DNA from 3 places in the Paeniglutamicibacter sulfureus genome. Region 3 is predicted to be linked to each of the others. Evidence: riboswitches for the same ligand, from Rfam matches in the RefSeq annotation. Region 3 holds a riboswitch; each other region holds the start of a gene.

Region 1 (10,307 bases), 1.2 Mb from region 3:
GTGATGCGCATGAGGCCCAGCAGCACCGAGCGCACGTCGCCGAAGCCCGTGCTCTGGGTTTCCGCCGCAGTCTGGATGCGGGACTTGAGCCCCAATCTCCTGGCCATCAACACCCCGAGCAGCGAAGCGAAGGACATGATGCCAAGGCCGCCGAGCTGGATCAGCACGAGGATCGCCACCTGCCCGAAGGGAGCGGCAGCACTGCTGCGGGGGAATCCCGTGGCCGATGGGCCCGCGCACGGAGAAACACCATTGCCATTCACTGTCGGGGATTGGGGCCATAGACTCGTGCCCATGAGCATCGACGTCGAGAGCCTGTACCGCGACCTGCACGCCAACCCCGAACTTTCTTTCCAGGAACACCGCACGGCCGGAATTGTTTCCGGGCACCTGCGTGAACTTGGACTGGAAGTCCAGGAAGGCATTGGAGGCACCGGGGTGGTCGGGGTCCTGGCAAACGGGCCAGGGCCGACGGTCATGCTGCGCGCGGACATGGACGGCTTGCCGGTTCTGGAGGCGACCGGCCTGGAATATGCCAGCACCGCCACGGGCATCGGCCCAGACGGACGCCTGGTACCCGTCATGCATGCCTGCGGCCACGACGTGCACGTCACCTGCCTGCTGGGAGCCGTGGAAAGACTTGCGGGCGAGCGCGGCTCGTGGTCCGGGACGCTGCTGGCACTCTTCCAGCCGGCCGAGGAAGCAGGCGGCGGGGCCCAAGCGATGGTTGACGCCGGGCTCTTCGATATGGTGCCGGCACCGGACGTGGTGCTCGGACAACACGTTGCGCCGTTCCCCGCGGGATGGATCGGACTGCGCCCCGGCGTTGCCATGGCCTCGGCCGATTCGCTGAATATCACCCTGCATGGGTCCGGCGGGCACGGTTCGCGGCCCGAAACCACCGTGGACCCGGTGCTTTTGGCGGCAGCCACCACCATGCGCCTGCAGGGCATCGTCTCGCGGGAACTTGCCGCCAGCGATCAGGCGGTGCTCACCGTCGGGCAGATCCATGCGGGCACCAAGAACAACATCATCGCCGCGCAGGCCACCCTGGGCCTGAGCGTGCGGACCTTTGACGAGAGCGTGCGCGCCAAGATGCTCGGTTCCATCGAACGGGTCGTGCGCGGGGAGGCCATGGCCTCGGGGTCGCCCAGGGAACCGGTGATCGCGCTGGAGGAACATTTCCCGCTGACCGTCAACGACCTGGATGCATCGGCGCGGGTGACCGCGGCGCTCGTCGAGCGACTCGGTGCGGGGAAGGTCATTGACCCGGGTGCGGTGGCAGGCAGCGAGGATGTCGGTGTTCTCGCCACGGCAGCGGGGGTGCCGCTGGTGTACTGGCTGCTGGGTGGGGAGGACCCTGGCCTGATCAAGGATTTTGCCGCCACCGGAAGGATGCCGGAGGGCGTTCCGTCGAACCATTCACCGCATTTTGCCCCGCGGATCCAGCCGACCCTGAACGTGGGCATCGACGCCTTGGTCGCCGCGGCCCGGGCCTGGCTTGCCCGATGACCTGCTGTCCATGGACCGACGTTCACATGGTGCCGTGAGCGGAATCCGGCAGGTCCGGCCAAGTTCGCGGCAATACAGCGTATGGTGTGGCGGTAGGGGTACTTTCCCCTAACTTTTGGGAATGCCGAGCATTCCCGGCTAGGACGGTACAAAATGTCGAAGTCACCGCGTAAGGCCGAGGCCAAGAAACCCTCGAAGTCCATCAAGGAGAAGCGCGCCGAAAAGCGCACGAAGTCGGCGGGCGAAACGATCCTTGACCCCGTACGCAAGGTATCGAAATAACCGCCATGCGGCGTGGCTGATCAAATTGGCCACCTCGGGACCACCTGAAAATGCCTGTCCGTCGGAAGAGCACTCTTCGACGGACAGGCATTTTTGTGCTCGGGAACGAGCCGGGCGCTGCTAGCGGATGCCGGCGCCGCGGTAGACCCGCACCCAGGTGTCGGCCGTGACGCCAAGTGCCCGGCGCTGTCCGGCCACATCCACCGTCAGCGTCACGCGCCACTCCGGGCTCGGCTGGAAGGCCTTGAGCAGCGGGCCATGCAGGGTCTGGTTGCCGTCACTGACCTCGATCACGCGGCGCAGGTGCTCGGGCCCAAGGTCCTCGGCCCGGACCATGGTCTCGCGGCGGGGTCCGGCGGGGCCGCGCGGGGCCTGGACGATCTTGCGGGCCTCGCGCATGGCCTGTGAACGTCGGGCAATGCGTTCGGTCCGCTGGGCCGTGGTGCCGCTGAGGGACAGCGGGGCGGGGGAGAAACTGGGGATGGCAGTGATGCGTGAAACCGCCTGCGGTGACTTCTTGGCGACCTTTGCCCAGAATTCCTCCGGGCCCTTGCCCATCAGGATGACCGCCCGGAGATTGGGAACCAGGCGCAACAGCTTGCCCATGGGATCGACTCCGGCGTTCTGCTCGGCACCCGTGAGCCGCCCGGAAGCACCCTCGGCCCGGTACCAGGGGAAGGCGTGCCAAAGCACGACTTCCTTGGTATCGATTCCGGACTCGTCCAGCAACGTGGACAACGCCTCCGCGGTGGCAGTGTCGTCCTCGCTGGAAACGATGTCCTCGCCGGTCTCGGCACGGTTTGCAGCGTCCGGGGCCGGCATCAGGCACAGGACGGTGGCATCGGTGCCGCCGTGAAGGGGTGCAACGAAGGGGACGGTTCCGGCGCCTTCCGGGGAAATGGCGCGCAGGTCCTGAACCAGGGAATTGAGGGGTGCAACGTGTTCAGCCCACAACTCCGATTCCTGCGAGTTCCTGAATTCGGGGTCGATCATCTTGCGGGGCATGAAGGGTTCTCTCATGAATCTTTCGAGGGGGTCGAACCACAAGCATGGCACGGCCAGAAGCCGAACCCGTAGCCCGGAGGGGCTGACGTATCACGCGTCACTGGGTCGTTCCCGGCCAAGTGCCGGGAACGCGGGGAGTCGGGATGCTGGCATGCGTCACCGCCAGAGGGCGTCAAGAATCCTGCTTGCCTTCACGCAATCGGCTGGCGATTCCAGCCCAGACGCGTTTCTGTTCCTCCCGGTCGACGGTCCGCTTGGCGCCCAACGGGTGAAGTGAACGCACAATGTGCAGGTCCGGATAGCCGGACACGATCTCCGGGAGAACCGCGTCCGCGGCGTCCTGCGCCTTGCGCCCCAAGAGCAACAGCATCCTCAACTCCGTCATGAGCCCCATGACCTCCAAGAGCGCCCTTCCCCCTTCGAGCGACTGCTCCGGCGTCAGGTCCCGCTTGGGATCAAGGCGTGGCCAGGGATAGCCGTTCCAGTGGCAGAGATCCGCCGGATCGATGTCGAACTCCGTCATCAGGTGACGTTGGCGGTCCGCTGCGCGGTCCGGGTTCCTGATGCACATGAACCTGGTTTCGTCCCGTGGTTCGCCCGCGTCATTGAGCACCATCAGGGCAGGGGCGTGAATCCCGCCGTGCCACGGGGCTGCCAACGGTAGTCGCACTCCGTCCTTGCCATCACCAAGTCGGCCGATCAGCTCGTTGAGGGGAGCCACGTGTTCAGCCCGCAGGCCCTCACATTGCTGGACCCAGAACGGGTCATCGGGCTGGGCGCGCTTCCATTTGTCGGCCGGTGCCATCGAAATCCCTGTTCCTCCTTGATCCCGGGACGTCGAACAGGCCCCGGACGGACACCGAATATACCAAGGGCAAGTGGCCGTTCAGGCTCTGGCCGGCGAACCTCTGCTGGCGCCGGTGAAGGGGACTCACCGATCCTGGATCTTGAGCCGCGGTTCGTGGCTGCCCTCGTGGGCGGATGGCTGCCCGCGGCTGTTGCGATCGGCAACCGGAACCGATGCAAACGTCCGTGGTTGCTGTGCCATCGGACACGGGTCTCTGGAAATGACGTGACATGTCCCGTCAGTCCAAAACTTTCTGGCATAATGGACAGGTACTCGATTTGATGTGGCCCCTCTCTCCGCGTTGAATCCTGTCCTTTTGAAGATCTGCGGTATGGCCCGCCCCACGGGTGCAGAAACAGGGATTCGCACATGTTGAGAAAACAGGAGTGACCACTACCGTGGCCGTTAAAATTCGTCTGAAGCGTTTCGGCAAGATTCGCGCCCCTTACTACCGTATCGTCGTCATGGATGCGCGCTCCAAGCGCGATGGCCGTGCGATTGAAGAAATCGGCAAGTACCACCCGACCGAAGAGCCTTCGTTCATCGAGGTCAAGTCCGACCGCGCGCAGTACTGGCTCTCCGTCGGCGCCCAGCCGACCGAGCAGGTTGCCGCGATCTTGAAGATCACCGGTGACTGGCAGAAGTTCAAGGGCATCGAAGGCCAGGAAGGCACCTTGCGCGTCAAGGAAGCCAAGCCGGCATTCGTTGTTCCGGAGAAGGGTTCGGTCATCCTGCCCGAGGCCATCACCAAGAAGGCCGAGAAGCCGGCTGCCGGGGCCGAGGTCGAGGCAGAAGCAACCGAGGCCGAGTAGCCAGTGCTCGTTGATGCGCTGGATCACCTGGTACGTGGCATCGTAGACACCCCGGAAGACGTACAGGTTGCGTTGAAGGGGAATCGTCGCGGTGACATTCTCGAGGTGCGTGTGCACCCCGAGGATCTCGGTCGGGTCATTGGCCGTCAAGGTCGCACCGCCAAGGCGCTGCGCACCGTGGTAGCCGCTCTGGCGGAGGAACCGATTCGTGTTGACGTAGTCGACACGGACCGTCGCCGGTAGCCAGCCTCACCACACAGCCTTGTCTGGCTTTGGTCCCACGATCCATGACGGATCGTGGGACCAAAGTGGTTTAAGCCCCGACGTGCAACGCAGCCGTCAGCGGCGAGGAGCCTGCAACCACCAAGTCGCACGTAAGATTGAACCTAGAAAAGTGTGTTCACGGGATGTAGGTCCCCTGAACGCACGCCCCTGCCGGCCAAGGCCGGCAAACCACCGATTTGTATTCAAGGAGAAAACGCATGCGCCTCCAGGTCGCCCGCATTGGCAAGCCGCACGGTATCCGCGGAGAGGTGACGGTGCAGGTCCTCACCGACGCACCCGAAGATCGTTTTGCCCCGGGTGCCGTCTTCGAGGTCGAGCACCCCACCGTCAAGAAGCTCACCGTCGAGGGTGCCCGCTGGAACAAGGAAATCCTGTTGCTGGCCTTCGAGGAGCTGCTTGACCGCAACACCGCGGAAACGATGCGTGGAGCCAAGCTGTTCATCGACACCGACGAGGTCGAGGACGATTCCGAGGGCTGGTACGAGCACGAGCTCGTGGACCTGGAAGCCCGCGTGGGGGAGAAGGTCGTCGGCAAGGTCACCGCGCTGCGCACCGGCAATGTCCAGGATTTGCTGGTTGTCGAATCCACCGAAGGCGACGAGATCTACGTCCCGTTCGTGGAGAGCATCGTGCCCGAGGTCAACATCGCCGGCGGCTACATCCTGATGACCCCGCCTGCCGGCCTGTTCGACATCAATCGCGAAGACGTCGCTGACACCAACGCACCGGCAGAGGAAGCCTAGGCCCGATGCGCATTGACGTTGTCTCGATTTTCCCGGAGTACCTCGCTGCCCTGGACCTGTCGCTGATCGGCAAGGCCAGGCGGGAAAAGGTGCTGGATTTGAACGTGCACGATCTGCGCGACCACACCCACGATCGCCACCGCACCGTGGACGACACCCCCTACGGCGGCGGTGCCGGCATGGTTATGAAGCCTGAACCCTGGGGCGCGGTCCTGGACAGGATCGCCACCGAGTCCCCGCTTTCCGCAACCTCCGGGAACAAGCCCATCTTGGTCGTCCCCTCGCCGGCCGGCGCGGTCTTCAACCAGGCCATGGCCTACGAGCTGGCCGAAGCCGAGCACCTGGCCTTTGCCTGCGGCCGATACGAGGGCATCGACGAGCGGGTCCTGGAACACGCCGCAGAGGCGTTCGACGTCCGCCCGGTTTCGATCGGTGACTACGTGCTCAACGGGGGAGAGGTGGCGGTCCTGGCCATGGTGGAGGCCATTGGCCGGCTGATTCCCGGCGTCATTGGAAACCCGGAGTCGCTGGTCGAGGAGTCGCACTCCGACGGATTGCTGGAGTACCCCGTGTACACCAAGCCCGGAACCTGGGAGGGCCGGGAGGTCCCCGAGGTGCTGCTCTCCGGCAACCACGGCAAGATCGCCCGCTTCCGCCGCAACAAGCAGCTTGAGCGCACCGCGTCCCGCCGCCCCGACTTGATCGTGCAGCTGGATCCCTCCACGCTGAACCGGCACGACCGCGACACCCTGTGGCACAGCGGCTTTGCCATATCCGAGGGCAAGATCATTCCGAAGGACGAGCTCGCCTAAGGCCCACGCGATTGTAGGCCGCCTAGCGCGGTGGTTCGGCACTTTCCAGGAGGCCGACCACCGCGCTTTGCCGTCCCCGGCGGGCATGCTCGAGCGCCGTGGTCCCATCGGAATCCGCAATGGAGACGTCCGCGCCGGCGTCGATGACCAGACGCACCACTTCCTGGTGTTCGGGACCACCTGTGCCCAAAATGACGGCCTCCAGAAGGCAGGTCCACCCAAGATCATTCACGTGGTCGACGGCGACCTTGGCGTCCAGGAGCAGCCTTACGGTTTCGACGTGGGCGTGTTCGCAGGCGGGAATCAGCGCGGTGCCGCCGTAGCGATTGGTGCTTCCCACATCCGCACCGTTTTCCAGCGTGAGTTTCAGGATGTCGTTGAGCCCCTCCGCCCCGGCATACAGGAATGCCGAATCCGAGATCTGATCCTTGGCATTCACGTCGGCCCCCCGACGGATCAGTTCCCGGGCCGCGTCCACTGCGTTGGCGCGGGTTGCGGAGACCAGCACCGGCCGGCCATCGGTGCCGCGGTAGTTGGCCGAAGCCCCGGCATCGAGCAGTCTTCGTACCTGCTCGGCGTCATTGGCCACCGCCGCCGCGACCAGGGATTCCTCCGGCGCCGTCACGTCGACGGTCCCGTTATCCGACGTGCTTGCCCGTGGCGTCGAAGATTCCCGGACGCCCGTCGTGGGGATGCTGCAGGCACCCAAACCAAGGATGGCGGCAACCAGCGCCCCTGTGATCAATGCGGAAGGTGAATGTCGGTTGGACATGGACCCATCCTAGTCCGGGACGACGCCGAGGTGAGTGGCCACGGGATTACGGAGTTCAACCCGCCACAATGAACGCGTCTTCCCCGCGTTGAACGCAGGGTGAACCCGGGGAAGACGCATCCGTTCGGGCAGGTTCCCGTTGGGGGGACTACATGGGGTCGGGGATGCTACGCCTTGCTCGGTACCTCGAGCTCGGGCAGATAGACCTTGCCTCCGGCGGCCAGGAATTCCTGGCTTTTTTCGCGCATCCCGCTGACCATTTCTGCGATGGCGGCCTGCGAATCGGCCGAACCGTATTCGTCCCGGATGTCCTGGCTGATGCGCATGGAGCAGAACTTCGGCCCGCACATGGAACAGAAGTGCGCGGTCTTGGCCGGTTCTGCAGGCAGCGTCTCGTCGTGGAACGACTCGGCCGTGACCGGGTCCAGCGACAGGGCGAACTGGTCGCGCCAGCGGAACTCGAAGCGCGCCTTGCTCAGCGCGTCGTCGCGTACGGATGCACCCGGGTGCCCCTTGGCCAGATCCGCGGCGTGGGCTGCGATCTTGTAGGTGATCACGCCGGTCTTCACGTCGTCCTTGTTGGGCAGCCCCAAGTGTTCCTTGGGCGTGACATAGCAGAGCATCGCGGTGCCGTAGCGGGCTATCTCCGTGGCGCCGATGGCGCTGGTGATGTGGTCATAACCGGGCGCAATGTCGGTGACCAACGGACCAAGCGTGTAGAACGGAGCGCCCTCGCACAGCTCCTGCTGGCGCTCCACGTTCTCCCGCACCAGGTGGAAGGGGATGTGCCCGGGGCCCTCGACCATGACCTGCACGTCGTACTTCCAGGCGCGCTTGGTCAGTTCGGCCAGGGTGTCCAGCTCGGCGAACTGCGCTGCGTCGTTGGCGTCGGCGATGGACCCCGGGCGCAGACCGTCACCCAGGGAAAACGCCACGTCGTACTTCGCGAAGATCTCGCACAGCTCGTCGAAGTGGGTGTAGAGGAAATTCTCCTGGTGGTGCGCCAGGCACCAGCCGGCCATGATGGCCCCGCCGCGCGAGACGATGCCGGTCACGCGGTTGGCCGACAGCGGCACATAGCGCAACAGCACGCCGGCGTGGACGGTCATGTAGTCGACGCCCTGTTCGCACTGCTCGATCACGGTGTCGCGGTAGATTTCCCAGGTCAGTGCGTTGGCCTCGCCGTTGACCTTTTCCAGTGCCTGGTAGATCGGGACGGTGCCGATGGGCACCGGGGCGTTGCGGATCAGCCATTCGCGGGTGGTGTGGATGTCATCGCCGGTGGACAGGTCCATCACGGTGTCGGCACCCCACTGGGTGGCCCACTGGAGCTTGTCCACCTCCTCGGCGATGGAGCTGGTGACCGCCGAGTTGCCGATATTGGCATTGATCTTCACCAGGAACGCCTTGCCGATGATCATTGGCTCGGACTCGGGGTGGTTGATGTTTGACGGGATGATGGCCCTGCCCGCAGCGACCTCGCTGCGCACCAGTTCCACGTCGCAGTTCTCGCGCAACGCCACAAAGCGCATTTCGGGGGTGATGATTCCCCGGCGGGCGTAGTGCATTTGGGTCACGCGTTTTCCGGGTTCCGCGCGCCGCGGCTGGTGCCGTGCTCCCTTCCATTCGGCCGATGCCGCTCCGCGGCGCAATGCAGACTTGCCGTCATCGAGCAGGTTCCGCTCCCGACCGCCATAGGCCTCGGTGTCCGAACGATCCGCGATCCACTCGCCGCGGAAGGGCGGCAAGCCCACGACCGGGTCACTGCCGGGACCGGCGGTGCGATACACCCGCAGCGGGGCGTTGGCCGTGCCTCCGGGGGACGGCTCCAAGGCGATTTCGGTGACCGGGACCCGGATCCCCGATTCTGCGTCCTCGAGATAAGCCAGGGAATGGGACTTCAGGGACTGGATTTCGGCTGCTTCCGAGGCGTTTTGGACAGGGCTGTGCATTGAAATGGTGTTGCTCAAGGAGTACTCACTTCCTTCGCCGGCATTACCCGGACAGGTTCAACGGTCTCTTGCTGCTTCAGCTCGATCTCAGCCCCTGCAAGGGCACCCGTGTGGTCGTAAGTGAAACTATCACAACATTCAATCCGGCATCGAGTGTGACCTTGCGCACCGGCGCGGTGGGCCCTGGTCCTTTACCGGGCCTCCGCGCTTCTGGGTCCGAAGTGCCGGCGATTACCCCTTCGGGGCCAACCCAGGTGGATTATCCGGCCTTCTGCGCGGTCAGCGGCAATATTTCCAGTGGAATCTAAATGAGCGGCACCGATTTGATGGGCACGATTCGGCCATGGTGCCGGCGTTCAAGGCGGAGACCCGAGGCCAATCGAGCTTTGACGGACCTGGCTGTAAGGAAGGAACATCGCAGCTTGCCCCGGAGTGTGGCAAAATGGATTCTTGGGTCTACTGGGTTCTGCTCCTGCCGCAGGGGGAACGAATCAACAGTCCGACCTACCGCCGATCCGCAAACGGATCGCGGTACCAAGCTCCGGACCGCCACATCTTTCCCTCGACGCCTTCGCGCTTCATGAGGGACAATTACGGTCCGTGTCTAAGGTAGATGACCTGCGGCGTCTGCCTAGGAGATGCATTCATGCGTATTCTCGACTCTGTCGACGCAGCCTCGCTGCGCAGCGATGTCCCGGACTTCCGCGCCGGTGACACCGTCAAGGTTCACGTCAACATCATCGAAGGCAAGAACTCCCGTGTCCAGGTATTCCAGGGCTTCGTCCTTGGTCGCCAGGGCGACGGCGTTCGCGAAACCTTCACCGTTCGCAAGGTCTCCTTCGGCGTCGGCGTAGAGCGTACCTTCCCGGTACACTCCCCGGTTCTGGATAAGGTCGAACTGGTAACCCGTGGCGACGTTCGCCGCGCGAAGCTGTTCTACATGCGCGATCGCCACGGCAAGGCTGCGAAGATCCGCGAAAAGCGCGACTTCCGGTCTGCCAAGTAGCCAGAAAAGCGAGAACCTCTATCCAAGCCATCCTTCGGATGGCCAGGATGGGGATCCATCGTGGATCAAACTACTGAATCGGAACGTTTTTCCGCTTCGACAAAGCGCCGGTCCCCTTCGAGGGGCTGGCGCTTTGCCGTAGGCGCGCTTGCTGCGGCGGCGGTGATCACCCTTGGCGTTCGCGCCACCGTCGTTGACTTCTTCTACATTGGATCCACTTCCATGGAATCCACGTTGAACCCGGGTGAGGGCTTGCTGGTGAACCGGCTTGCCTACAAG
Region 2 (10,307 bases), 180 kb from region 3:
GATGCCCCCGCGCTGCCACAGTACCTGGTCTTCATCGGCACCATCGTGGCGGTGGACATCATGGTGATGTGGCTGTTCTTCGCAGCCTCGGCCAAGAGCTTCAGCCGCTTCACGGCCACCGAGCGTGGCCAGCGGATCCTGAATCTGGTCTTCGGCACGCTCTTCATCTTCGTCGCAGCCCTGCTGGTCTTCATCCACTGAGTCGCTGCAACCCCGCGCCATGCCCCTCGGAAGGCCCAGCCAAGGCCACAATCCGATAACCATCGCGGCGAACCGTGTTTGGTCCTGTCACGAGGTGCTTCAGGGCCCTAGACTAAAACCATGTTCCGGATAATCACAGTGTCCACGGGCAACATCTGCCGCTCCCCCATGGCCGAGTACATGATTCGCACCGCGCTTGGCGATGCGGGAATCGTCGACGTCTCGGTCGAGTCCGCCGGCACCAGCGACGGCGAGGTGGGGAACGCGATCGACCCGCGGGCCGCCGCCATCCTGCAGTCCCACGGCATCAACGCCGAAGAGCACGTGGCGCGGGTGCTGGACCCCGCCATGATCACCGGTGTCGACTTGCTGCTGGCCATGGACCAGGATCACCTGGCGACGCTGGCAAAGATGCTGCCTACCGATTCCTCGGTGCCCCGGCCCGACTTGCGCATGATGCGCTCCTTCGACACGACCCTGGCCTCGGCCCCGGTCGAAGGCCAGGGCATTTATGATCCGTGGTTTGGCGACTCGGCGGACTTCCGCCTGTGCTGGCAAATGGTCAACGCCGCCATCCCGGGCGTTCTCGACTACGTGCGCGCACACATCATGCCCCAACGTGGCAACTAGCCCCGTACTGGTCCTTGGCATCGATGGAAGATCGGGCGCGGGAAAGAGCACGCTTGCCGCGGAACTTGCCACCGCGCTGCGCCGCCACCGCGAGGTAGCACTCTTCCACCTCGAGGACATCTATCCCGGATGGGACGGCCTGGAAGCCGGCACCCACGCCTATGTCACCCAGGTCCTTGCACCCCTGTCACGCGGCGAGGCCGCGGCCTGGAACAGCTGGGACTGGGCGGCAAGCACCCCCGGTCCGCGCTCCACGCTCTCCCCCGCACCCGTCGTGATCATCGAGGGCGTGGGTGCCGGCTGTGCCGCCGCCCGCGAACTGCTCGATGCAGTGATCTGGGTCCAGGTTCCCGATGCCACGCGCAAGGTCAGGGCGCTGGAACGCGACGGTGCGGTCTTTGCCGAGCATTGGGACCATTGGGCAGCCCAGGAAGAGGCGTATCTCGCCGCCGATGCGGTCCCCGAGAACGCCGATGTCACCGTGGAGAACCGGGCGGACGGAAGCGCCCCGGACCACGTGCTGCGCGCGCTGAAGGCCTTGCCCCGGTGTGCCCCGGCTCTCTCCCCCGAACGCACCGAGTCCGCGGCGCAAGCACCGTTGCACACCGCACTGCAGGCGGTCCCCGACGCAGCCGCACTCTTCGAAGCACTCTACGCCGAAGCCGGGCACGCGGTCCTGCTCGAATCCAGCAACCTGGGCTTCGCGGACCCGCGCCAACGCAACCGCTACTCCATCATGGCCGCTGCCACCACCGATCACTGCGCGGTCTATGAACAACGCGGCGCGGTGGGGATCTTGCGCGAGGGCACCGCCACGGCGCGGCTCGCGGGCGGCTTCTTCGACTGGCTCGCCCGCAGCTGGGATGCCGCCGGCTTCCTGCCGGCGCAGGGAGAGATTCCGTTTGTTCCCGGCTGGCTGGGCTTCCTGGGGTACGAACTCAAGCGGGAAACCGGCGGCAGCGACATCCGGGTGGACTCGCAGGTACCCTCTGGGCCGGCGGATGCCGCCATGATCAGGCCCTCCCAAGTAGTAGTCGTTGACCACCAGGCCTCCACGGTGCACCTGCTGTCCACCGCTGCCGCTGACGCCGAGGGCTTCTTCGGCCGCGTCCGGGAGCTGCTGCCACAGCTGCCGACCACCGCCGCCGTGCCCGCGCCGCTGGTCCCGGCACCCGCGTTCACCGCGCATGACGACCGCCCCGCCTACTTGGAAAAGGTCCGTGCCGCACAGGAACAGATCCGCCTGGGCAACAGCTACGAGGTCTGCCTGACCACGTCCCTGCGCGCGGAGGCGGTGCCCTGCGACCCGTGGGAGAACTACCTGCGGCTGCGCGCTGCGAACCCCGCGCCTTTCGCGCACTACCTGCGCTTTGGCGACATGGCAGCGGCCAGCACCTCCCCCGAGCGTTTCATGTCGATCGGTTCCGATGGCTGGATGCGCGCCGAACCCATCAAGGGCACCAGGCCGCGCGGTGACTCGCCCGAGGCCGACCTGGCCCTGGTCCGGGAGCTGGAAAGCTCTCCCAAGGACCGCGCCGAAAACATCATGATCGTGGACCTGTTGCGCAACGACCTGTCGCATTTCGCCGATCCCCGCACCCTCTCGGTGCCGCGGCTGTGCGCCATTGAAAGCTATGCGAGCGTCCACCAGATGGTCTCCACCATTGACGCCAGGCTGCGTCCCGGTGCCCCGCGCGCCGAGGCCATTGCCGCGGCGTTCCCCGCCGGTTCCATGACCGGTGCGCCAAAGGTCTCCACCATGGAGATCCTGGATGTGCTCGAGGACGGCAGGGCCCGCGGGCTGTACTCCGGGGCCGTGGGGTATTTTTCCGCCACCGGCGCCGCCGACCTGTCGGTCGTCATCCGCACCCTGGTCATGGGCAGCGCCGCTGCCCCCGGCACCTGGAACCTGTCCTTGGGCGTGGGCGGTGCCATCACCGCCGATTCGTCGCCGCAGGAGGAATGGGACGAGGTCAGGACCAAGGCCTTCGGCGTCCTCTCCGCGCTGGGCAGCGTATTCCCGGGACCTTGAACGGCCCCCCGCGCCCTCCTTCGGCGGCGCCGGGCTTACTGCAGGGTGGCTGAAAGCCGTGCCACGTTGTCGATCCACCGGTTCACCGGGGTGCGCCGGCTCCACGTCCCAAGGGTGAGCTCGGTCGAGTTGGCCCGGTAGATGTCCTGAACCTTCATCAGCTCACCGACCAGGTCCGCGCCCAGGAGCATCAGGGTGATCTCAAGGTTCAGCGAGAAGGAACGCATGTCCATGTTGGAGGACCCCATGACCACCACGTCGTTGTCCACCGCCATGCACTTTGAATGCAGGACCGCGGGGGCCTTGTAGAGGTAGATCCGCACCCCTGCCCGCAGCAGGGCTTCGTAGTAGGACTGCTGCGCGTGCTGCACCAAGGCCTGGTCGCCCTTCTCGCAAACGAAGAGTTCCACCGCCACCCCGCGCTGGGCGGCGGTGGTGATGGCATAGAGCAGCGAATCGTCGGGGACGAAGTAGGGGCTGGTGATGGAGAGGCGCTCGGTGGCCGAATAGATCAGCGTGTTGAACAGCCGCAGGTTGTTTTCCGACTCGAAACCCGGTCCGCTGGGCACCACCTGCCCCAGGTCCTCCCCGGCGTTCGGCGCCTCGGTCATCGCCTCTTCCACCACCGCCAGGTCGTTGAGCAGGTCCTCGTCGGATTCCTGGGACCAGTCGGTCGCGAAGACCACGTCCAGGCTGGTCACCAGCGGGCCGCGGATCTTGGCCATGAGCTCGACCCATTCCCGCCCGAGCTTGTGCGCGCTGCTGCGCTTGTATCCGGGCTCGATGAGGTTTTGGCTGCCGGTGAAGGCCACCTGGCCGTCCACCACCACGATCTTGCGGTGGTTGCGCAGGTCCGGGCGCCGCCACCTGCGCTGGAAGGGCGCCAGCGGAAGCATCCGCCGCCACTTGATGCCCGCGGCGCTCATCCGCCGCACCAGGGAAAAGTAGCCCCTGACGCGCAACGAGCCCAGGTGGTCAAAGAGCACCCTCACCTTGACCCCGCGCGCCACCGCCCGCTCCAGGGCCTCCAGGAACGGGGCGACATACTGCTCGTCGTCGCCGATGATGTAGAACTGCACGTGCACGTAGCGCCGGGCCCTGTCGATTTCCCGGCGCATCTCATCCAGGGATTCCTTGTAGCCGGTGATGAACTCCACCGCGTTGCCGGCCTGCAGCGGCAGCGCGCCCAGCCTCCGGTTCAGCTGGACCGCAGAGAGCACCCAGTCCGGGGCATCGGGCGCCGAGGTGTCCCCGCTCAGGTGCTGGGTGGCTTCGAGGATCGACGCGTTGACGCGGCGCTGGCGTTCGATGCGGCGCCGCGACAGCTTGATGTTGGCAAAAAGCAGGTAGAGCAGCAGGCCCGCCACGGGCAGGAAGAAGATGGCCAGGAGCCACGCCATCGCGGTGGTCGGGCGACGGTTGCCCGGAACGATGCCCACCATGGTGATGCGGATGGTGAGCTCGATGCCCACGGCGATCGACCACAGGGCTGCACCAATCTCCAGTGCGTCGTTGCCTGCGTCCATGGATCCCTCCTTGCCAGAGCCGGATTCCCGGCCATACCCCAGACTACCGCCCGCACGGCGCACACCGGAGAACCACTTTCGCGGCGGTAATCTGGTAGCCATGACTGCACTTGTGTTCCTTGACAGCGATTTTCCCGCCGGCCGCATCGCCGATGCCGCAACCGCACAGCTCTCGGTCCTCGACCAGGGAGTGACGCGCGGGGACGGGATCTTCGAATCCGCGTTGTACTCCCGCGGGGTCGTGCGCAAGCTCGACGCCCACCTGGCACGGATGCGCGTCTCGGCCTCGACGTGCGACTTGTTGATCCCGCACGAGGAGGACTGGCGCACGGCGATCAAGACGGCCGTGGCAGCATACGATGCCGAGTCCCCCAGCGAGGAAGCCGTCGTGAAGCTCGTGGCCACCCGCGGCACCGAGGGCACCGGGCACGGCACGTCCTGGGTCATGGTCTCCCCCGCCCCGGAGCTGGGACGGAAGCAGCGCGAGAGCGGGGTCTCGGTGATCTTCCTGGATCGCGGCTACGACTCGCGGGTCGCCGAGCGCGCCCCGTGGCTGCTGATGGGCGCCAAGACGCTGTCCTACGCGGTGAACATGGCAGCGTTGCGCCATGCCAGGAAGCTGGGCGCCGATGATGTCATCTTCGTTTCCAGCGACGGAATCGTCTTGGAGGGCCCGACGTCCACGGTGCTCATGGCACACCGTGACGGGGACACCAAGCGGCTGATCACCCCGACCCTGGAAACCGGCATCCTTCCCGGCACGACCCAGGGCGCCATCTTTGCCGCCGCGCGGGAAGCCGGGTGGGAACTGGGCTACGGGCCGCTGACCCCGCAGGACCTGCTGGCTGCCGAAGGCCTCTGGCTGGTCTCCAGCGTGCGGTTGCTGACCCCGGTGAACTCCATCGACGGCACAGCCATTGCCCGCGACGCCGGGCTGCACGCCGAGCTCACCGCGATGGTCGACGCCATCGCCTAGGGGGGCGCTTGCCCGCAACCACGACCCCGACAGACCCCCCAAGGATTCGAGACACGCCCCCATGCAAGAGCTGTTCCAGCTGGTGCCTGCCGCCTACGTGGTGCTGCGCCGCGGCAACCGGGTGCTGCTCCAGTTGCGCCAAAACACCGGCTTCATGGACGGGCACTGGGCCTGCGCCGCTGCCGGCCATGTCGAGGCGGGGGAATCGGTGGAAGCCGCGGCGGTGCGCGAGGCCGCCGAGGAAATGGGATTGCGCGTGGATCCGCGGGACCTGCTCCCGCTGACAACCTTGCACCGCGCCAACGGCGGGGATTCGCCGCGCGCCCAGCGCGTGGACTTCTTCTTTGCCGTGTCCCGCTGGGCCGGGGAACCGAGCATCATGGAGCCGGAGAAGTGCGGGGCCATTGCCTGGTTCGATCTGGACAAGCTGCCCGACCCCATGCCGGAGCATGAACGCTACGTGCTGCAAAACCTTGCGGCCGGCACGTTGCCGGCCATCGCCTCGCTGGGCTTCACCGAGTAGCCCGGAGCACCCAGGGAAACAAACGGGGCCTTGCCCGTGCCCATCGCAAGATGCACCCGGGCAGGGCCCCGTCGTGTCGTTGGCTTGGCTAGCTCCAGACCAGGTTCCATGTTCCCAACGTGACGGCCGCCCAAGTGGCCGCGGCACCCAGCAGCAGGCCCGCGGCGACGATGACGGCATCCCGCCGCCCGTAGACAGAGGTCCGGAGCCAGGTCCGGGCATTGGTCCCGAAGCCCTTGGCTTCCATGGTCACCGCCAGCCGCGAGGCCCGGCGGATGGCCTGGACCAGCAGCCCGAAGACCTGTCCCAGGTTCGCGCGTAGCCGCTGCCCCGCCGAGCCCCGGCTGCCCACGCCGCGGGCGCGCCGGGCCATGCCCAGCGTGGTCCACTCCTCAATCAGCAACCCCAGCAGGCGCATGCCCGCCAGCGCCCCGAGCACGAAGCGGTGCGGAAGCCGCGCCTTCTGCGCCAGCGCGTTGGCCAGGTCCGTGGGGTCGGTGGTGAACAGCACCAGCACCGCCGGGATGGCAATCGCGAAGGCCCTCAGGCCCGTGGCGGCGCCGGCAGCCAGCGAACCCTCGGTGATGTCGAAGATGCCCAGGTCAAGAAGAACCGCGCCGGAATCGTTGCCCACCAGTGCGGTGCCCCAGGCCCCGAAGAGCGCCGCGAGCAGCAGCGGCCAGCCGCGAGCCAGGAAGCGCGGGATCGACAGCCCCGCCAGCGGCAAGGCCAGGAAGGTCGCCATCACCACCAGGGCGCTGCTGACCCAGTCCATGGAGGCCACCAGCGGGATCGTTGCCAGCGCCACCGCGGCGAGCTTGGCCAGGGGGTTGGCCCTGCCCAGGAAGCTGGCCCCGCCGCGCGCATCGGCCTCCAGCAACCCGGGCCGGACCGCGACGCCGGGTTCGCCATGCGCGGTCCCCGGGCTCTCGAGGACAAATTCGCCGGCACCGAGGGCACGGGCGAAATCCACGTCGTGGGTCACGGCGATGATTGCCGTGCCGCGCTCCAGTTCCTCGCGCAGCAACAACGCCAGCTCCCGCCAGGTGTTGGCGTCCTGGCCGAAGGTCGGCTCGTCAAGGATCAGGATCCGCGGGCCCGAAGCCAGGACCGTGGCCACCGAGAGACGTCGCTTCTCACCGCCCGAAAGCGTGAAGGGGTTCGCCTCGGCAAGATGTCCCAGCCGCAGCCGCGACAGCAGCGTTTCGACCCGTGCCTCGATCTCCCCGTCCGTGAACAGCGGTTCCCGGGTGCCGGGCTTGACCGCGTGGGCAGGCCCGAAGGCCAATTCCTCGCGGACCGTGTTGGTGACGAATTGGTGCTCCGGTTCCTGGAACACCGAACCGATGCGTCCCACCAGTTCGGTGGCGCGCCAGTGGTAGGGGCGGGCCTCGGAGCCGGCAGCCAGCTCCCCGGTGGCCAGCACGGTGCCGGAGGCCTGTGGCAGCAAGCCCCCGAGCGTCAGGGCGAAGGTCGACTTGCCCGAGCCGTTGGCCCCGCGCACGCACCAGGCCTCGCCGGCCGCGACGCGCAGGTCAAGTCCCCCGGCAGCGATTGATCCGCCGCGCTTCCGGGTGACCGCCAGCTCCTTGGCCTCGAGCAGCAGTGCGCCGCCATCCGTTGCGGCGGGCCGCACGTGGATCGACGGGGTGTATCCGGGGACCCAGACCCCGGCGGAGATCAGTTCCTCGCGCACCTTCCCGGGCCCGAAGAGCTCGTCGGGGGTTCCGTCGTGGGCGATGCCGCCGCCCGGTTCCAACACGATGACCCGGTCCATGTGCGGAGCCCAGGCCTCCAGGCGGTGTTCGACGATCAGCAGGGTCGCCCCGGTGGCATCCAGCGCCGCCAGCACCGCGTCGCGGACCTCCAGCACGCCGTCGGGGTCGAGGTTCGCCGTCGGCTCGTCCAGAAGGACCAGCCCCGGGCCCATGGCAAGGATCCCGGCGAGGGCCAGGCGCTGTTTTTGTCCGCCGGAAAGTGCGGCGGTGGGGTGGTCCAGCGGGACATCGAGGCCCACGGCATCGAGGGCATCGATGATGCGTTGGGCGATCTCTTCCGGCGGCACCGACAGGTTTTCGGCACCGAAAGCAGTGTCGTCCCCGACCCGGGCCTGGACGACCTGGGTTTCGGGATCCTGTTGCATGAGCCCGACCAGACCGCGGCCCTGGGCCGAGGGGATTCCGTCCAGCAGCAGTTCGCCGGAGGAATAGGCCTCGTCGTCCTCGTGCAGGACCCCCGCCAGGGCATAGAGCAGCGTGGATTTGCCGGCGCCCGAAGGACCGGCCAGGAGCACGCGTTCCCCGGCGCGGATATCCAGGTCAAGGCCGCGGAGCGCCGGCTGGGCGCGGTCGGCATGCCGCCAACCCCAGTTGCGGGCGCTGACCGAGACGGCCGTGGCCACCCGGCGGCCGGTGTCCGGGGCGCCGGCTTCACGGTCCAGCATCGAAGGTGATGTCATGATGGCTGCCGCGTCCTAGAGGATGGCTTCGGCGGCCGCCTTGCGGCTGGCCAGGGCGCCCAGGGCACCGGTCTTGGCCAGGGCGCGGGTGGCCAGGAAGGACAGCAGCCCGGCAATGACGATGCCCGAGATGGTCATGAACGCGATGTAGGAGAAGAGCATGCCGGTGGTGTATTCAGGGAACCAGCGGAAGATAAAGGTGTCGTTGACGCTGCCGAAGAGCCCTGCCGCGCCTCCGGCCAGCAGTGCCACGGGAAGGTTGAACTTGCGGTAGCGGAACGCGGCGAACACCAGTTCAGCGCCAAGGCCCTGGATCAGGCCGGAGGCCAGGACGGTCAGCCCGAATTCGGAGCCCATGAGTGCCGAGACCATGGCGGCGACGATTTCGCAGAAGAGTGCGGCACCGGGCTTGCGGATGATCAGCGCGCCGAGCACCGCAGGGAAGAGCCACATGCCCGAGACCAGGGAGGCGGAGGGCGGGAAGGCCAGGAACAGGAAGTCAAGCAGGTGGTGGGTGCTGTTCCAGGCCCAGAAGATGACGCCCGAGGACACGGCGATGACGGCCGCGATGACGATGTCAACGACACGCCAGGACGAGGTTGCCGGCTTGTGCCCGGCGGGCTGGTTGGTGGTGCTCATGGTGGTGATCCTCCTTGGATACAAGGAGGGGAGGGAAAACGCTACTTTGAACGCACCCCTGAGAACTCGACTTCCTTCGCCGGTACTAGCCGGGGCAGGTTCGAGGGTCTGCGGCTATCCGCACTCTCAGCGTCTTGGTGCGAATTTCTTCGCACGACGCTCCCCTGTCGTGATTGTTTCAGTCCTATGATGCTACCTCACGCTATGCTGGGGCAGGTACCGTTGCCCGCAACATTTGGGAGTCCCCTTGAACAGCTTGATGAAACTCATCGGCCCAGCTATCTCGATCGCCGCCGGTTTCCTGGGTGGAAAAATCGTCGACAAGGCCTGGACCGGTTTCACCGGCCGGAAGCCGCCGAAGCATGGCAACGCGGAAGCGCAGGCCGAGGCCAGCCTGCGCCAGATCATTGGCTTCGCCGTCCTGTCGGCCACGACTGCGGCCCTGATCCAGGTGTTCACCGACCGCGGCACCCAACGGGCCCTTGCCCGGTTCGCCAAGAAGGCCTGACACCACAAACGCTTCAGGGGCCCACGGATATCCCGTAGGCCCCTAAGCGTTTCCGGCGATCCTCCGCGCCTCGCGGGCAGGGTTTGGCGCCGCGGGAGTTAGTCGATGAAGTCGGTGCGGTCCCGGGGCTGGCCCTTGCCGTGTTCTTGTTCCTCGCGCTGGGCCGCGGCTTCGACGACGGCGGCCAGTTCGTCGGCCACGAGTGTCTCGCGCTTGAGGTGCCGCGTCCGGTATCCGGCGCGTCCCACCATGTGCGCGGAGACCGGCGCGGTGAGCAACTGCAGCAACCAGGCCAGGACCAGCACCGGCAGCACCGCCCAGGAACGCAATTCCAGCCCGAGCGCAGCCAGCAGCAGGAACAAACCCAGCACCTGCGGCTTGGTTGCCGCGTGCAGGCGCGAAAGCAGGTCCGGGAAGCGCAGCATGCCGATTCCGGCGGCCAGGGACATCAGGCAGCCGACGATCATGAACGTCCCGGCAATGATGTCGATGATGGTGTCAAGCATCAGGCGTTTCTCCGATCCGTGACGAAGCGGGAAACGGTGACCGAACCCACGAATCCGACCAGGCACGCCAGCAGCACGAAGACCAGGTTGTTGGTGTGCCGGTTGACTGTCATTTCCACGCAGAGTGCCGCGGAGATGATCAGCAACAGGACATCGGTGGCAATGACGCGTTCCAGGATGGACGGGCCCATTGCCAGCCTGACGATGGCCAGGCAGGCGGCAATCGAGAGCGTGATGCCGCAGATCCACAGGACGATGATCATGAGGTTGCTCCGTCTTGGTTGTTCGTTGCCTTTGGTTCGGCGTTC
Region 3 (10,307 bases):
GCCTTCAAGCCGCCCAGCGCGGACTTTGGTCCATTGTCCGCGGCTGGCAATGACTTCCAGTTGCTCGCCGACAGCCAGCTGCGCGATGGCGCGGTAGTTTGCCGAGGCACCCCGGTAGAGCGTGGTCTCGGTGATGGTGACGGGGGTCTTCGAGACCACGTAGCGCAACTGGAGCTGGCTCGCCGGGACCCAGCCGGTTTCCTGATCCAGCATGATCCTTCGCCATGGTCCTAGTTTCCCGTTGACCTTCACCAAGGTTCCGGCCTGCATGATGCGCAGGATCGGGAAGCGGTCGCCGGCGTCCTTGCGGACGTTCAAGCGCACGGTGGTCGTGAACTCGGTTGGTGCCATGGCCTGTATGCCGGTGGCGGGGCGGCTCACGTTGATGCGAGCCAGGTAGGCGCTGGGAACCCAGCCGACGTCCTTGCCGGTGGAGATCTTGGCCCAGGTGCCAAGTTCGTCAACCTTCCGGACCTGGATGTTTGCCGCCAGCACGCGCAGCACCGGATAGTTGGTGCCAGAGCCCTTGCGCAGGTTCAGGTCGGCAGTGCTGCGGTGGGTGGGTATGAAGTCTTCGTCCGGCACTTCCGGCGCGCTGGGGGCTCCGCCCACCGATGCGGGATTTTCCGGCAGCTGGCTGGCGACCGGACGTACGGGAACCTGCGGGGGCTGCCGGGGCGCTTCGAGTCGTTCGAGACATTGGGCCGGGAGCCAGCCAAAGGTCTGTCCGTGCTGCACGCTGGCCCATAGCCCGCTGACTCGAAGCAGGTAGACCGGGGTGCTCTGGGGAATCAGGTACTGGACCGCGTAATGCCGGCCAGCCCCTTTGCGCAGCTTGAGTTCCGCGGAGGTCCGGTGCGTGGGTCCCGAGGCTTCCACCGGGGCGGAAATCGGCTCGGTGCGTGCGAAGTCGAGTTTCTTCATGCGGACAGTCTCCACCCGAAAGCGCCCGATCCGGGGTTGGTCAATGCCATACGTGCACGGACGTGAAACACGGTTATGACCTCACTGAACAAGTGGTTGACCTGGGAATGGAATGCATGGAGCAACGTCTTGCACGGCGTCACGGTTCGCCAGGATCGTTCACGAATAACCACGTATCGAGGCGCGGCACCTGGACATGCCTTACCCCATGTTATTGCACACACGGTCAAGGCCCCCAGTCGCGGACCGGGGGCCTTGATCACATCTTCGCCACGGGCAACCCCGCGACGATGGTTTCTAGCGTGCAGCCAGTTCGCTGTCCAGGCGAAGCAGGCCGTTGCCATCGTTGTTGATCATCTTCACGCGGTCCAGGATTTCACCGACGGTGGCTTCCTCTTCGACCTGTTCCTCGATGAACCAGGTCAGCATCGGCACCGAGTCGATGTCGCCCTCGTTGTGGGCCAGGCGGTAGAGGTCCCGGATGGATTCGGAGACCTTCTTCTCGTGGTCAAGGGAGGCCTGGAAAGCACCGTCAACCGTTACCACGTTCAGCCCGGGGGCACCGATGGCGCCGATCGCCGGGTGTGCTCCACGGTTGGTCATGTGGGCGATGAACTTCTCCGCGTGTACCAGTTCCTCGGCGGACTGTGCACGGAACCATGCGGCGATGCCGGGCAGGCTCAGGACATCCATTTCGATGGCCAACTGGCGGTACACCGTTGAGGCCTGGATTTCCAGGGTGATCTGGTCGTTGAATGCGTCGGCAAGCTTTCCTGTAAGTTCCATGGCACACACGCTACGCGCTCCGCGGGGGCTTGTCACCGAAGTATGGCCGTACTTACCTCGGGCTAAATATGTCATGCATTGCGTACCGGCGAAGGGCTACCAAGGTGATGCTCACCTTGGTTCGCATGCCTTGGTCTCGACGGGTTTAAGAGGAAACGATGCGCTGCCCGGCATGGATCTTGGCAGCCGCCCGGTGGCCGTCGCGCACCCCAAGAAACAGGCCGACCAGCATGACGGCCAGCCCCGCCATCAGGGCTGCGGGATGGACAAAGCCAGGTAGCGTCACCAATGTTGAGAGGAGGCCTCCGGCTGCCATGATCACTGCGGCCAGCCAACAGCCTATGGTGCTCTTGTTCGCCGCCGCGTGATGGCCCAGCAGCCAGCACTTGTCGCAGTGGGTCAGGGCTGCGGTGCGGATTCCGATCCAGGCATTACGCCTGATTTGTCCGGTGGCCGCGGCTTTGATCATGTAGGCCATGGCAACCATGAGCAGCACCATGAATACCGTCATGATCAATTCGCTCAGCGTTTCGTCATCCATTGTGGGCTTCTCTCAGTGTGTTTCGCGGCCGGAACGCCCCTCCGGAGCGTGGGGCATCGCAGACAACGGTACGCCACCTTTCGCGTGGCCCGATATCCGTGGCAACGCGCCGGGTTTCCGGTGGCGGACCATTCGGGGCCGCCACCGGATGCCGTGGCGCGGTGGGCCGGTGCTAGCTGCTCAGGCCGGCGCGGCGCAGGGCCTCGGCCATGGCGGTGTTTGCGTTAGACCCGGCGGCGCTGGCCGGCCGATTCTGTTGCGGTTTGCCGCCGCGCTGCTTTCCCTCGCCGCCGCGTGCCGGGCGTTGGCCCCGCTGTTCGTTGCGCTGCCCGGTGCCTCGCGGTGCCCGGTCCGTCCGCTCGGCTTTGGCCCCGGGCTCGTCATCCAGACGCAGGGTGAGCGAGATGCGCTTGCGTTCCGGGTCGACCTCCAGCACCTTGACCTTGACGACCTGGCCCGATGTGACGACTTCGCGTGGATCGGAAATAAACTTGCTGCTCATCGCCGAGACATGGACCAGTCCGTCTTGGTGTACTCCCACGTCAACGAATGCACCGAAGGCTGCCACATTGGAAACGGTGCCTTCCAGGATCATGCCGACTTGCAGGTCGCCGATCTTTTCCACGCCTTCCTTGAGGTTCGCGGTCTTGAAGTCCGGGCGCGGGTCACGGGCAGGCCGCACCAGTTCGGCGATGACGTCCTTGACCGTGGGCAGGCCGAATTGCTCGGTGACAAAGTCTGCGGCATTCAGGGTGGCCACCGACTGGTTGCCGGCGTCGGCGGCTGCCAGCAGGGTTTCGGCCAGCCCGTACGCCTCGGGGTGCACGGCGGAGGCATCCAGCGGCTGCTTGCCGCCGGTGATGCGCAGGAATCCGGCACATTGCTCAAAGGCCTTGGCTCCCAGGCGCGGAACCTTCAACAGGGACCGGCGGGTGGTGAAAGGGCCGTTCGCATTGCGGTGTTCGACGATGTTGCGGCTCAGCAGCGAACCGACTCCGGCCACCCGGGCCAGCAGCGCCGGGGATGCGGTGTTCACATCCACGCCGACGGCGTTGACGCAGTCCTCGACCACGGCATCCAGGGAGCGGTCAAGCTTGGCCGGGGTCAAATCGTGCTGATACTGGCCCACGCCGATGGACTTGGGTTCGATCTTCACCAGTTCGGCCAGCGGATCCTGCAGTCGGCGGGCAATGGACACCGCACCGCGGATGGAGACATCCAGGTCCGGCAACTCGGCGCTTGCCAGCGCCGACGCCGAATACACCGATGCCCCGGCCTCGGAGACGATGACCTTGGCAGGCTTGTTGGTCAGCTTGGCGATGACCTCGCCGGCCAGTTTGTCGGTCTCGCGGCTTGCGGTCCCGTTGCCCACGGCAATCAGTTCGGTGCCGTGCTTGGTTGCCAGTGCCACCAGGGTCGCCACGGAGGCATCCCATTTGTTGGCCGGGGCGTGCGGGTAGATGGTGGCAATGTCGACCACTTTGCCGGTGGCGTCGACGACGGCAACCTTCACCCCGGTGCGCAACCCGGGGTCCAGCCCCAGCACCGCCCGGTTTCCGGCAGGGGCGGCCAACAGCACGTCGCGCAGGTTGGCGGCGAAGACCTTGACACTGGCTTCCTCCGCGGCCTCGAAGAGCCGCGTGCGCAGGTCCGCCTCCAACCGTGCCAACAGGCGTCCGCGCCAGGCCAGGCGAACGGTTTGTGCCAGCCACTTGCCGGCCGGCGCATCGGCAGCGGCCTTGATGCCCAGCGAACGGGCGACGGCGGCCTCATATCCGGCCCGCGCCTCGGTGAGCGCCGCCTCGTCGCGCGGGTCGGCCTCGGCCAGCTCCAGGTTCAGCGCACCCTCGCGTTCTCCGCGCAGCAGCGCGAGGATGCGGTGCGAGGGCTGGGTGGCAACGGGCTGCACGAAGTCTTCGTAGTCGGAGAACTTCGAGGCATCCGCGGCAGGGGCGCCGGATGCGATCTTGGACGAGATCTTCCCTCGTGTCCACAGCCGTTCGCGCAATTCGGAGACCAGCACCGCGTCCTGCGAGGCACGTTCGGTGAGAATGGCCCGGGCACCGGCCAGGGCATCGGATGCCGCATTGACCTCGTGCTCGGGGTTTAGGAAGGTGGCTGCCAACGCTTCGGGATCCTGGGCGGGATCGCGGATCAGCGAGTCGGCCAGCGGCTCGAGTCCGGCCTCGCGGGCGATCTGGGCGCGGGTGCGGCGCTTGGACTTGTATGGCAGATACAGGTCCTCCAATTCGGCCTTGGTACCGGCAGCCATGATGGCGGCCCGCAGCTCGTCGGTGAGTTTCCCCTGCTCCTCGATGGCCTTCAGGATCGCTTCCCGGCGGTCCTCCAATTCACGCAGGTAGCGCAGCCGCTCCTCAAGCAGGCGCAGCTGGGTGTCGTCCAGGGTTCCGGTGGCTTCCTTGCGGTATCGGGCAATGAAGGGGACGGTCGATCCGGCATCGAGCAATTCGACGGCGGCCTTCACCTGCCAGTCGGCAACCGAAGCACCCCCGGAAGTTAACTCGGCGGCAATGGTGTGGATTATTCGCATCTGGCTCACCCACACTAGTTTGCCGCATCCGTGGCACTGCCCGCGGACACCGACCGGCGAGGCCTCGTGTGTGTCGCCTCCGTCCTTGCCCTTGATTCGGGGATTGCCCCGTACCGGTGCTACGTTGGCCACAGGACTCGACACGGGGTGCCGCCTGGCGGCTGAGAGATAGACCCGTTGAACCTGATCTCGATAATCCGAGCGAAGGGATGCCGGTCCGGCTTGAACTGCCCTCGTACCCAAATTCCTGGACGACCGTCGGCTGGTTCCATGGCATCCCTTCGCCCAGCAGAAGGGTGCAAGAAAATGCTTATCAAGGACCAAATCGTGTTGATCACCGGGGCAGGACGCGGACTCGGGGCAGACCTGGCCCGGGCCTTTGCGCGCGAGGGCGCACGGCTTGTATTGAACTACCGCTCCAGCGAAACCGCCGCCCGGGAACTGGCAGCCGAGTTCGGGGCCGATCGCGCGATAGCGGTCCAAGCCGATGTCGCGAACGCGGATCAAGTCTCCCAATTGGTGGCCGGGGCGCACGAACATTTTGGTGCTCCCATCACCACTGTCGTCAACAACGCCCTGCCCGATTTTTCGTTCAATGGCGACGCCCGTGCCAAGGCCGATGGAATCGGCTACATGGCTTTCGGGGAGCAGTTCACCGGCATCGTTGGCGGTGCGCTGAACACGATCCAGGCAACCCTGCCCGGCATGAGAACCGCGGGCTTTGGCAACATCGTCAACATCGGGACAAACCTCTTCCAGAACCCCGTGGTCCCCTACCACGACTACACCGCGGCCAAGGCTGCCCTGCTGGCCATGACCCGCACGTTCGCGGCCGACCTCGGCCCGGAAAACATCCGCGTGAACATGATCTCCGGCGGCCTGCTTCGCACCACCGATGCCTCCGCCGCCACCCCGGAAGCGGTCTTCGACCTGATCGCCGGCTCCACGCCACTGCGCAGGGTCACTTCCCCGGCGGAGTTCGCCGACGCCGCACTGCTGTTCGCTTCACCGTGGTCCCGGGCGGTGACCGGGCAGAACCTGGTTGTCGACGGCGGCCTGGTGATGAACTAGGGGTCGGGTAAAGCATCGTGGACGCCACACGCCAATTGCACCTGAACGCCTTCATCTACGGGGCGGGCCACCACACCATGGGATGGCGCCACCCCGAATCCAGCGCCGACCGCCTCGGCGACATTTCCTACTACGAGGAACTTGCCCGGATTGCCGAGCGCGGTTGCCTGGATGCTGTCTTTTTTGCCGACGGGCAGAGCGTGAACCATGAATACGCGGCAGGGATCCCCTGGTTCCTGGAACCGGTGACTGCTCTCAGTGCCATGGCTCGTGCCACCAGCCGCATCGGGTTGGTCACCACGATCTCGGCCAGCTTCTACACGCCCTTCCACGCCGCCAGGCTGTTGGCCTCGCTGGACCACATCAGCGGCGGGCGGGCGGGCATCAACGTGGTGACCTCCATGTTTGACGCCGAGGCCCGCAATCATTCCATGGATTCCCTGCCGGCTCATGCCCAGCGCTACGAGCGCGCCGAAGAGTTTGTTGTCGCGTTGCAGGGGTTGTGGGATTCCTGGTCAGATTCTGCACTGCTGGTTGACCGGGAAGCCGGACGTTACCTTGATCCGGCGCAGGTCCGGCCGATCAACCACCGCGGCAACCATTTCTCGGTTGCCGGCCCGCTGACAGTCCCCCGGTGCCCGCAGGGGCGGCCGGTGCTGTTCCAGGCGGGATCCTCGGAAGCCGGCCGCTCCTTTGCGGCCCGCCATGCCGAAGCCATCTACTCCGTTTCCTGGGACAGGGAATCGGCAGTCGAGTATGCCGCCGACATCCGGCGACTACTGGGTCTTGCCGGACGCTCCAATGATCCGGTTCCCGTGCTTCCCGGGCTGGTCACGTACATCGGTGCCACGCGGGAAGAGGCATGGGAAAAGAAGCGCGTGCTGGATTCCTTCATTGACACCGGGTCGGCCATCGCCCAGCTCAACATGTTCACCGGCCAGGACTACAACACCCATCCGCTGGACGACAGGGTGGATCCGCTGCCCCCGGCCGAGGACTTCACCGGCCCACAAGGCCGCTACCTGACCGTTCAGCGCATCATCGAAACCCAGCGCCCCACGCTTCGCGAACTGCTGGGGTTCCTGGCAGCGGGCGGGGGCCATGCAACCATGATCGGCACCCCCGCCGAGATCGCGGACGAGATTGAGGAATGGTTCATGTCGGGCGCCTGTGAGGGCTTCAACCTCATGTGCCCAAGTTATCCGGCGGGATTGGATGATTTTGTGGGATTGGTCGTACCGATCCTCCAAGAGCGCGGCCTGTTCCGCTCCGCCTACCCGGGAACCACGCTGCGCGAAACACTGGGCCTGGCCAGGCCTGCGCGCTTGGAAACCGTTTCGGCACGCGGATAGCAGTTCATCTCCGGGGTGGGAGCACTCATGGGTTACCCAGAGTTCTCCCACCGGGGAACAACTAAGATGGAACCCATGACATTTTCACGCTCCAAAAGTGCACTGCTGATTTCCGGCGCAGTCCTCCTGCTCTCGGCGACCGGTTGCTCAACCATTGCCGACACGGCCTCTTCCGCAGCTTCCTCCGCCGCCACGCAACTGGCCGACGGCGCCAAGAAGGAACTCATCAAACAAGCTTGTGCCCCCATCCAGGACGGCACCATCAACGCAGCCGACCTCAAGGTCGTTGCCTCCATGGTCGACGCCGTCCGCGAGGGCGGGCTGCCCCCGGAGATCGTCAGCGCACTTGACGATATGGCTGCCTCCGGCGACCAGGTCCCGGCCGATGTACAGGCCCGGCTCGTTACCGCCTGCGACAACGCCCTGGTCTAGGAAAATGAGCGACAGCCATGAGTAGGTCCCGTCGTCGAGGCAGTGCCGTCCCGGTGCTTGTCTTGTGCGTAGCGGTGGTCGCCGGAACGTGGTTGTTGCTTCCCAAGGTCAACGGCGGTTACGGGGACCGAACGGGTGACCCGGACGCACGCGCAACGGTTCAGCATGTGGTCGACGGTGACACCCTCTACCTCATGCTGGACGGCGAACGAACCAGGGTCCGGCTGCTAAACGTCGACGCACCGGAGATTTCCCGCCCGGACCAACCCGGGGAATGCTTCGGCCGGCAGGCGGCCGAATTCCTGGCCAAGAAACTGCCCAAGGGTGCGGAGGTCGAGCTGCAATTCGATGCCGAACGCCTGGACCAATATGGGCGGACCCTCGCCGCACTGAGCCACGGGGGAGAATTCATCAACGGAGCCCTCGTGGCATCCGGACACGCGACGGCAATGAAGGTCGAGCCCAACGTGAGATTCTACGGGCAACTGCGCGATGCACAACGGCAGGCCCAACAGATCGAGGCGGGGATGTTTGATCCTGCCAACGGTTGCGGCTGAACGAGCTCTCGCCCTCGTTGGCAGTCGAAGCAACCCGGCATGGCCGGGAACAGCTCCAGTCGGCTCGCTCTCTGCTCAATAACCGTGCCCGATGTCCTGCGATGGATAGACTGACGGGGTGAAGCAGGAATCCAAGGCCGTCAGAATCGATGCCTGGTTATGGTCGATTCGAATCTATAAGACCCGCTCGGCGGCAACGACAGCCTGCCGCGCCGGCCACGTGCGCCTAAACGACAAACCCGCCAAGGCCGCACAGATTGTCGTTCCGGGAGACACCATCCGGGTCAGGCAATCCGGATTCGACAGAATCCTCGAAGTGACCGCCGTAATATCCAAGAGGGTGGGTGCCGACATCGCCGCCCGCTGCTATCTCGACCACACCCCGGTCCGGCCCAAGGAAGTCATCCCGCAGGTTCCCGTCAGGGACAGGGGCGCCGGCCGGCCGACGAAAAAGGACCGACGCGAGATGGAACGGCTTCGAGACCACTTCCATTAGCGCCAGGGATACGATGGCAGATGGTAGCCGGTTGCACCAGACGCATCCGCAATGACTCACGAGGAGAAGCATGGCCCGGAACACAAGCTGGAACGAACTATCAGTCGTGGCACGATGGCGAATCGCCGTTATGGGAATTGCCCAGCTGGCTCTCCAATTCGTGGCCCTGCGCGACCTGGTCAAACGCCCTGCGTTGGAAGTCAACGGTCCAAAGAGCGCCTGGGCCGCAGCGACGTTCATTAACTTCCTTGGGCCCCTTGCATATCTTGCCTTCGGACGCGCAAAGAAAAAGTAGCCCCGCTCATTCTTTATTTGAGAATGCTGTAGGTCGACACCATCGGATGGCTGGGCGCGGGCGCGTCGGCCAAGATTTTGCTGGCCGATGGTGGGCGACGCTTCCCACCTTTTGGGGCGAAGCGTCTACTGCCAGTGCATCTTCCAGGCGATGGAAAGTGTTCAGAGGAACATCCCGTTCGCGCCTCCACGCTTGACGCCATGTAAGGGGCCGGGTCCTAGACTGGGCCGCACGAGTCATAATCCATTCACCGTATGGTTATCACGAACAGGCACGTCGCCCGGGGATCCAGCGTCCTGAAACTCACATCGATGGGTCATCCAAGTCGGACACTCGGCCATAATTCACTCTGTTTTCCGTAACTTGTACTCTTTTGTGCGCTTCATTCGCCAACCGGCTATTCAACATGACTAATATGGGAATGAAATACAGCGAAAAATATAGTTTTTGGGCACTGGTCGTTGGTTCTGCGTTTGATTTATTGTGCGCTAGTGCTATATTTTCAGATTCCTTTAGGAGCCCTCCAATGCAGCCTCGCATACGAGTCCATTTAGCAGACGGTGATTACTTTCTTCGGCTTGGACTCGAAAGCCTCTTGGCATCAAGCCCCGATGTTGAGCTCGAGGCAGTCACCGGAACTGGCGACGAAGCCATCGAAGCCGCCCTGGACAAGCGACCCGATCTAGTTCTCATGGAAACCACCATTAGAGATGTCTCCAGCCCGGAGGCCACCAAGCGGATATTGGCGGGTGCCCCGGCGACCAGGCTTGTCATGCTTTCGGCGGCTCACGACATAGAAACCATGACCCGAGCGCATTCAGCGGGTGCCTGCAGCTATCTGGCCAAGAATGCCGTTTCGACTGATCTCGGAGTAGCGCTTCGGATGATCCACTCGGGAAACATGATCTTTTCCAAGCCAGCCGATGCAGATCAGTTCCCACCTCATTCCACAAGCAAGTACGACTTCAAGTCGCAGCTCCTGCGTCAAGCGAGCCCGCGGGATCGACGCTTGCTGCATTCCCTGACGCAAGGCTACACAAATGCCCAGATAGCCTCACTTCTTCACGTCAGTGAAGGGACCGTGAAGGCCCAACTTGCGAAAATCATGGAACCGCTCGACATCAGCAACCGTGTTCAACTCGCGGTGCTTGTCGTCCAGGCCGGACTTCTCGATGACGTCCGGCCGACCGCACCCCTCAGTGCCGGCCCCTTGCGCTATGCAACACCCAGAGCTTGATTCCCGGGTCCGCTGTCAGTAGCCCAGGAAGGGATCATAGGAATTGATCAGCTTCCCACCGCTCA

Evidence for each region. Region 3 has a riboswitch for thiamine pyrophosphate ahead of ABD687_RS09215 (3-oxoacyl-ACP reductase). Riboswitches for the same ligand answer to the same signal wherever they lie in the genome.
Region 1: linked by a shared signal. The riboswitch ahead of thiC (phosphomethylpyrimidine synthase ThiC) and the one ahead of ABD687_RS09215 (3-oxoacyl-ACP reductase) in region 3 are both predicted to bind thiamine pyrophosphate.
Region 2: linked by a shared signal. The riboswitch ahead of ABD687_RS08410 (ECF transporter S component) and the one ahead of ABD687_RS09215 (3-oxoacyl-ACP reductase) in region 3 are both predicted to bind thiamine pyrophosphate.

Annotation. Positions count from the first base shown of each region.
Region 1 covers NZ_BAAAWO010000001.1:830,264-840,570, reverse strand. The annotation lists gene ABD687_RS03850 (potassium transporter TrkG) at 1-167, opposite strand, end outside; gene ABD687_RS03845 (amidohydrolase) at 295-1,512, shown strand; gene ABD687_RS03840 (hypothetical protein) at 1,666-1,794, shown strand; gene ABD687_RS03835 (uracil-DNA glycosylase family protein) at 1,915-2,814, opposite strand; gene ABD687_RS03830 (uracil-DNA glycosylase family protein) at 2,972-3,604, opposite strand; gene rpsP (30S ribosomal protein S16) at 4,045-4,458, shown strand; gene ABD687_RS03820 (RNA-binding protein) at 4,462-4,701, shown strand; gene rimM (ribosome maturation factor RimM) at 4,941-5,486, shown strand; gene trmD (tRNA (guanosine(37)-N1)-methyltransferase TrmD) at 5,492-6,298, shown strand; gene ABD687_RS03805 (ankyrin repeat domain-containing protein) at 6,321-7,070, opposite strand; gene thiC (phosphomethylpyrimidine synthase ThiC) at 7,238-9,022, opposite strand; TPP riboswitch at 9,035-9,142, opposite strand; gene rplS (50S ribosomal protein L19) at 9,669-10,028, shown strand; gene lepB (signal peptidase I) at 10,089-10,307, shown strand, end outside.
Region 2 covers NZ_BAAAWO010000001.1:1,834,134-1,844,440, forward strand. The annotation lists gene ABD687_RS08375 (LysE family transporter) at 1-201, shown strand, start outside; gene ABD687_RS08380 (low molecular weight protein-tyrosine-phosphatase) at 340-831, shown strand; gene ABD687_RS08385 (chorismate-binding protein) at 821-2,863, shown strand; gene cls (cardiolipin synthase) at 2,899-4,389, opposite strand; gene ABD687_RS08395 (aminodeoxychorismate lyase) at 4,490-5,365, shown strand; gene ABD687_RS08400 (NUDIX domain-containing protein) at 5,427-5,888, shown strand; gene ABD687_RS08405 (ATP-binding cassette domain-containing protein) at 5,977-8,346, opposite strand; gene ABD687_RS08410 (ECF transporter S component) at 8,362-8,985, opposite strand; TPP riboswitch at 9,040-9,161, opposite strand; gene ABD687_RS08415 (DUF4235 domain-containing protein) at 9,233-9,493, shown strand; gene mnhG (monovalent cation/H(+) antiporter subunit G) at 9,592-9,999, opposite strand; gene ABD687_RS08425 (MrpF/PhaF family protein) at 9,999-10,262, opposite strand; gene ABD687_RS08430 (Na+/H+ antiporter subunit E) at 10,259-10,307, opposite strand, start outside.
Region 3 covers NZ_BAAAWO010000001.1:2,015,172-2,025,478, forward strand. The annotation lists gene ABD687_RS09195 (SH3 domain-containing protein) at 1-924, opposite strand, end outside; gene ABD687_RS09200 (ferritin) at 1,222-1,710, opposite strand; gene ABD687_RS09205 (hypothetical protein) at 1,856-2,251, opposite strand; gene ABD687_RS09210 (Tex family protein) at 2,424-4,802, opposite strand; TPP riboswitch at 4,936-5,029, shown strand; gene ABD687_RS09215 (3-oxoacyl-ACP reductase) at 5,109-5,873, shown strand; gene ABD687_RS09220 (LLM class flavin-dependent oxidoreductase) at 5,891-7,225, shown strand; gene ABD687_RS09225 (hypothetical protein) at 7,301-7,657, shown strand; gene ABD687_RS09230 (thermonuclease family protein) at 7,675-8,214, shown strand; gene ABD687_RS09235 (RNA-binding S4 domain-containing protein) at 8,333-8,710, shown strand; gene ABD687_RS09240 (PLDc N-terminal domain-containing protein) at 8,841-9,005, shown strand; gene ABD687_RS09245 (response regulator transcription factor) at 9,532-10,242, shown strand; gene ABD687_RS09250 (D-2-hydroxyacid dehydrogenase) at 10,258-10,307, opposite strand, start outside.